2 regions of the Micromonospora sp. CNZ285 genome follow, and region 2 is predicted to be linked to the other one. Evidence: predicted binding sites of a transcription regulator. Region 2 holds the regulator's gene; the other holds the start of a gene.
The links. The regulator HrcA, encoded in region 2, represses chaperone genes, less so after heat shock. The targets are predictions, from matches to a motif close to GGTTNGCACNCTCNNNNNGAGNGTGCNAACC.
Positions count from the first base shown of each region.

Region 1: groES (co-chaperone GroES) is a predicted target of HrcA. The motif match lies at 958-988, and genes of this name have one in related genera.

Region 1 is NZ_SPQD01000001.1:4,475,450-4,478,856, reverse strand. It holds gene CLT75_RS20255 (THUMP-like domain-containing protein) at 1-866, opposite strand, end outside; gene groES (co-chaperone GroES) at 1,121-1,435, shown strand; gene groL (chaperonin GroEL) at 1,506-3,149, shown strand; gene CLT75_RS20240 (sulfite oxidase) at 3,274-3,407, shown strand, end outside.
Region 2 is NZ_SPQD01000001.1:3,854,328-3,857,734, reverse strand. It holds gene hemW (radical SAM family heme chaperone HemW) at 1-71, shown strand, start outside; gene CLT75_RS17390 (DUF4870 domain-containing protein) at 111-731, opposite strand; gene hrcA (heat-inducible transcriptional repressor HrcA) at 964-1,986, shown strand; gene dnaJ (molecular chaperone DnaJ) at 2,060-3,205, shown strand; gene CLT75_RS17375 (16S rRNA (uracil(1498)-N(3))-methyltransferase) at 3,207-3,407, shown strand, end outside.

The DNA of each region.
Region 1 (3,407 bases), 620 kb from region 2:
GCGCGCACCACCGCCGGATCCGGGTCGTAGAGGAACCGCCGGACCGGTCCCACCGGCGCCTCCTGCGCGCCCGTGCCGGTGAGGAGCGACACCGCGTCGTCGCGCTCGCGCAGCACCGTGGCGCGGCGCGGGACCTCGGCCAGCTCGCCGCACCACAGCGCCGCCTCGACCAGGTCGCCGTCCACGCTCACCCACTCCGCCTCGGCGCCGCCCGGGATGAGCGCGTGGTCCAGCCCGGGCGCCACCTTCACCACCGTGCGCGGCACCCGCGCGGCCAGGCCGGTGACGAAGTCCCACGGCGGCGAGTAGGCGTTCGGGTCGAAGACGCGCCGCCCGGTGCCCGCCCGCCGCCGGGCCGGATCGCAGAACACCGCGTCCACCCCGGTCACGTCGAACGCCGTGGCGTCACCACAGGAGACCGTCACCAGATCGGCGAGCCCGGCCGCCTCGGCGTTCGCGGCGGCCATCGTGGCGGTCACCGGGTCGGCCTCCACCGCGTACACCCGGATGCCGGCGCGGGCCGCGGCGAGCGCGTCGGCCCCCAGGCCGCACCCCAGGTCGGCCAGCGTGGTCACGCCCGCGGCGCGCAGCCGTGCCGCGCGCCGGTCGGCGACCACGCGGCGGGTGGCCTGCTCCAGCCCCGCCCGGGTGAGGAACATCCCGGCCGCCGCCGCGCCGAACTTGCCTGCCGCCCGGCGGCGCAGCTCCGCCTGGGTGAGCGCCGCCGCCGCGAGCCCGCCGGGAAGGCCGGCCGAGCGCAGCGCGGCCGCCGCCGCCAGCGGGTCGCCGCCGGCCACCCGCTCGGCCGCGGCGAGCGCCGCCGACCCCTCGGGGGTACGCAGCGCGGCGAGCTGGTCGAGATCCACGCGCTCATTCTCCCGGCCCGGTTCCGGCGCGACACGGAGGGCGACGCGTTGGCACTCTCCTTGACGGAGTGCTAGCCGAGGAATAACCTGCGATTAGCACTCTCACCCTGAGGGTGCCAACGCCCGAGCCTCGTGCCCGGGGGTTGAGCGCCAGGCGGACCGGCACCCGCGACGACGGCCCCGCCCGGTGGCATGTGGCAGATTGACGCTGGTCGGCGTGCCGGCCGGCAACGACACCAAGTACCCGGGAGGGTATGCCCGTGACTACCGCGACCAAGGTTGCGATCAAGCCGCTCGAGGACCGCATCGTGGTCCAGGCGAACGAGGCCGAGACCACCACCGCCTCGGGCATCGTGATCCCCGACACCGCCAAGGAGAAGCCGCAGGAGGGCACCGTCCTCGCTGTCGGCCCGGGCCGGATCGACGACAAGGGCAACCGCGTGCCGATCGACGTGAAGGTCGGCGACACCGTCCTCTACTCGAAGTACGGCGGCACCGAGGTCAAGTACGCCGGCGAGGAGTACCTGGTGCTCTCCGCCCGCGACGTCCTCGCGGTCATCGAGAAGTAAGCAACCGATCAGTGTCGTTGCCCCGGTCCGGCTCGCCGGGCCGGGGCAACGTCGCTTCGAAGGGATACTGATGGCGAAGATCCTCAGCTTCTCGGACGACGCCCGGCACCTGCTGGAGCACGGTGTCAACGCCCTCGCGGACGCGGTGAAGGTCACCCTCGGCCCGCGCGGGCGCAACGTCGTCCTGGACAAGAAGTTCGGTGCGCCCACGATCACCAACGACGGCGTGACCATCGCCAAGGAGATCGAGCTCACCAACCCGTACGAGAACCTCGGCGCGCAGCTGGTCAAGGAGGTGGCGACCAAGACCAACGACGTCGCCGGCGACGGGACCACCACCGCCACCGTGCTGGCCCAGGCCATGGTCCGCGAGGGCCTGCGCAACGTGGCCGCCGGCACCAACCCGACCGGCCTGAAGCGGGGCATCGACGCGGCGGCCGCCAAGGTCTCCGAGGCGCTGCTCGGCAAGGCCGTCGAGGTCTCCAGCAAGGAGTCGATCGCGCACGTCGCGACCGTCTCCGCGCAGGACGCCGCCATCGGCGAGCTGATCGCCGAGGCGATGGAGAAGGTCGGCCGCGACGGCGTCATCACCGTCGAGGAGGGCTCCGCGCTCACCACCGAGCTGGAGGTGACCGAGGGTCTCCAGTTCGACAAGGGCTTCATCTCCCCGAACTTCGTCACCGACCTGGAGGCGCAGGAGGCGGTCCTGGAGGACCCGTACATCCTGATCACCACCCAGAAGATCTCGGCGATCGAGGAGCTGCTGCCGCTGCTGGAGAAGGTTCTCCAGAACAACAAGCCGCTGCTGATCGTCGCCGAGGACGTCGAGGGCCAGGCCCTGTCGACGCTCGTGGTCAACGCGCTGCGCAAGACCGTCAAGGTCTGCGCGGTCAAGGCCCCCGGCTTCGGCGACCGCCGCAAGGCGATGCTGCAGGACATGGCGATCCTCACCGGTGCCGAGCTGGTCGCCCCGGAGCTGGGCTACAAACTCGACCAGGTCGGCCTGGAGGTGCTGGGCACCGCCCGCCGCGTCGTGGTCGACAAGGAGAACACCACAGTCGTCGACGGTGGCGGGCAGGCCTCCGAGGTCGCCGACCGGGTCGCGCAGATCCGCAAGGAGATCGAGGCCTCCGACTCCGAGTGGGACCGGGAGAAGCTGGCCGAGCGGCTGGCGAAGCTCTCCGGCGGCATCGCCGTGATCAAGGTCGGCGCGGCCACCGAGGTCGAGATGAAGGAGCGCAAGCACCGCATCGAGGACGCCATCGCCGCGACCAAGGCCGCGGTCGAGGAGGGCACGGTCCCGGGTGGCGGCGCCGCCCTGGCCCAGATCCTGCCGGCGCTCGACGACGACCTGGGCTTCACCGGTGACGAGAAGGTCGGCGTCTCGATCGTGCGCAAGTCGCTCGTCGAGCCGCTGCGCTGGATCGCCCAGAACGCCGGCCACGACGGCTACGTGGTGGTGCAGAAGGTCGTCGGCCAGGACTGGGGCCACGGCCTCGACGCCGCCACCGGCGAGTACGTCGACCTGGCCAAGTCCGGCATCATCGACCCGGTGAAGGTGACCCGCAACGCGGTCAGCAACGCCGCCTCGATCGCCGGCCTGCTGCTCACCACCGAGAGCCTCGTGGTGGAGAAGCCGGCCGAGCCGGAGCCGGCCGCGGGTGGGCACGGCCACTCGCACGGCCACGGCCACCAGCACGGCCCGGGCTTCTGACCCGAGCAGTACGGCCCGACGTCAGGGCACACCGCCGACCCGGTGGTGTGCCCTGACGCGTATCTCCTTACGGAACGCTGACGGAATTGGCAGCCGGCCCGGCGGGTCGACCAGACTGGATGCCGTGAGCACCCTCTCCCGCCGCCGCGCGGCGCTGGCCGGTGTCGTCGCCACCGTGGTGGCACTCGGCACCGCCGAACCCGTGGCGGTCCTGACCGGTCCCCGGTCCGCGCCGCTCGTCGCCGTCGGCGGACTCGT
Region 2 (3,407 bases):
GAGGGCTTGTGGTGCTGACGCTGCGCGGACGGCTGCTGGCCGACGCGGTGGTACGCGACCTGCTGCCGTGACCGGCACCGGCCGGCCGCCCCCTCGGCCGGCCGGCGGTGTCACTTGATGAAGTTGTAGGTCATCGGGTAGCGGTAGAGCACACCCTCGTTGGCCTTGACCCCGCCGATGATCCCGAAGATCAGCGGCACCAGCCAGACCAGCATCGGGACGAAGAACAGGATCCCGCAGGTGATGACCGTGATCACCCAGGCGAGCACGCTGGCGATGGTCCAGGTGATCTGGAAGTTCAGCGCCGCGACCGCGTGGGCGCGGACCGTCGGGGACTGCTGACCGCGGGTCATCATCGCGATCAGCGGGGCGACCCAGCCGAGCAGACCGCCACCGACGATGACGCCGGCGGCACCGCCGAAGTGCGCCACCAGGGCCCACGTCTTCTCGTCGTTGTTGGCGTACGAGGCCGGACCGTACCCGCCGCCGGCGGGGTAGCCGGGCGTGCCGCCCGGCGGGGGGTAACCACCCGGCGGGGGGTAGCCGCCGCCCGGGGGCGGGTAGCCGCCCGGGGGCGGATAGTCACCGGGCGGGGGATAGCCGCCGGCGCCCGGCGCCCCGGACAGTGGAGCGGTGGGCGGTTCGCTGCCCGGCGACGAGCCGTAGGGCGCCGACGGGTCGGGCTGGGGGCCGGAGTCCCCTGCCCCTGGAGGGCGAGGAGGTTCTGTCATGGTCGCCACGGTAGGGGCACCGGTCAACTCGCACCAGAGCGACACAGACCGACGATGACCGGCTGTTCGGCCCTGGTGGGCGGCGCTGTGTGGTGGGCCGCACCGCAGGTCCGTCAGGCGATCATCGCGTCGGCGGGGGTGCCGACGTAGACTGGCACTCGCTACAGTCGAGTGCCAGCCGCCCGGCGGATGCCGCGTGCCGGCCCGGCCGAGGTGCGTCAGGAGGTGGGGAATGGGTCTCGACGACCGCAAACTCGCCGTGCTGCGCGCGATCGTCGAGGACTACGTCGCCACGCAGGAACCGGTCGGCAGCAAGGCCCTGGTCGAGCGGCACCAGCTCGGCGTCTCCCCGGCCACCGTGCGCAACGACATGGCGGTGCTGGAGGAGGAGGGCTACATCCGGCAGCCGCACACCAGCGCCGGCCGGGTACCCACCGACCGCGGCTACCGCCTCTTCGTCGACCGGCTGTCCCGGGTCAAGCCGCTCAGCCCGGCCGAGCGCCGGGCGATCGAGCGCTTCCTGGTCGGCGCGGTCGACCTGGACGACGTGGTGCACCGCACGGTCCGGCTGCTCGCCCAGCTCACCCGTCAGGTGGCGGTGGTGCAGTACCCGAGCCTGGCCCGGTCCAAGGTGCGCCACCTGGAGCTGGTGCCGATCTCCACCACCCGGCTGATGGTCGTCATGATCGCCGACACCGGCCGGGTCGAGCAGCGGCTGGTCGAGCTGCCCGCCCCGGTGCCCGCCGACGACGTGACCGACCTGCGCCGGCTGGTGAACGAGAAGCTGGTCGGCAGCCAGCTCGCCGAGACGCCGCCGCTGGTGCAGGCGCTCGTCGACGAGTCGGCGCCGCACCTGCGCCCGGCCATGACCACGCTGTCCACCGTGCTGCTGGAGACGCTGGTGGAGCGGCACGAGGAACGCCTCGCGCTGGCCGGCCAGGCCAACCTCACCCGGGGCGGCCTGCTCGACTTCCAGGGCTCGCTGCGCCCCATCCTGGAGGCGCTCGAAGAAGAGGTCGTGCTGCTCAAGCTGATCGGCGAGACCGAGCCGAGCACCACCCGGGTGCTCATCGGCGACGAGAACGAATTCGACAACCTGCGGGCCGCCTCGGTGGTCAGCACCGGCTACGGACCGGGCAGCACGATCGTCGGTGGACTCGGCGTGCTCGGGCCGACCCGGATGGACTACCCCGGCAATATCGCCATGGTGAGGGCCGTGGCACGCTACGTGGGCGAACTGCTGGCCCAGAACTGACCAGTCAGGGCCGACGGCCGGTTCCGGCCGACGACCGGAGCGACGCGAGACGAACATGAGGACACCTAACGCAGTGGCCAGGGACTACTACGGCATTCTCGGCGTGAGCCGGGACGCCTCCGACGACGAGATCAAGCGCGCCTACCGCAAGCTGGCGCGGCAGTTCCACCCGGACGTCAATCCGGACCCGGAGGCCCAGGAGAAGTTCAAGGACATCAACGCCGCGTACGAGGTCCTCTCGGACGACCGGAAGCGGCAGATCGTCGACCTGGGCGGCGACCCGCTCGCCCCGGGCGGCGGTGGCATGGGCGGCCCGGGCGGTCCCGGCGGCGCCGGTCCGTTCGTCGGCTTCCAGGACATCATGGACGCGTTCTTCGGCGGCGCCGCGGGCGGCAGCCGAGGGCCGCGTCCGCGTACCCGCCCCGGCGCGGACGCGATCCTGCGCCTGGAACTGGACCTCAACGAGACCGCGTTCGGCGTCGAGGCGCCGATCACCGTCGACACCGCAGTGCTCTGCACCACCTGCTCCGGCGCCGGCACCGCCGCCGGCACCCACCTGGCCACCTGCGAGGCGTGCGGCGGCCGGGGCGAGGTGCAGTCGGTGCAGCGGACCTTCCTCGGTCAGGTGGTCTCCGCCCGGCCGTGCACCGTCTGCCAGGGCTACGGCACCACCATCCCGCACCCCTGCCCGACCTGCGCCGGTGACGGCCGGGTACGCACCCGCCGCTCGCTGACCGTCAAGATCCCGGCCGGGGTCGAGGACGGCATGCGGATCCGCCTGGCCCAGCAGGGCGAGGTCGGCCCGGGTGGCGGCACCGCCGGTGACCTCTACGTCGAGATCCACGAGCGGCCGCACGACGTCTACTCGCGCAAGGGCGACGACCTGCACTGCCGGGTCACGGTGCCGATGACCGCCGCCGCGCTCGGCACCCGGCTGACCATCAAGACGCTGGACAGCGAGGAGACGGTCGACGTCAAGCCCGGCACCCAGCCCGGCAGCACGCTGCGGCTGCGTGCCCGGGGCGTACCGCACCTGCGCGGCACCGGCCGGGGTGACCTCTACGTGCACCTGGACGTGCGTACCCCGACCAAGCTCGACGCCGACCAGGAGCGGATGCTGCGCGACTTCGCCAAGACCCGCGGCGAGGAGGTCGCCGAGCTGACCAAGCAGGGCGGCTTCTTCTCCCGGATGCGCGACGCCTTCAACGGGCACGCCTGAGGTGTCCGCGCCGCTGTTCCTGGTCGAGGCGCTGCCCACCGGTGACACGCTGACGCTGGACGGCCCGGAGGGCCACCACGCGGCCACCGTGCAGCGGCTGCGCGTCGGCGAGGAACTGGTGCTCGCCGACGGCCGGGGCGGCACCGCCGCCGCGGTGGTCACCGCCGTCGGCCGCGGCACGCTCGACCTGCGGGTCACGAGC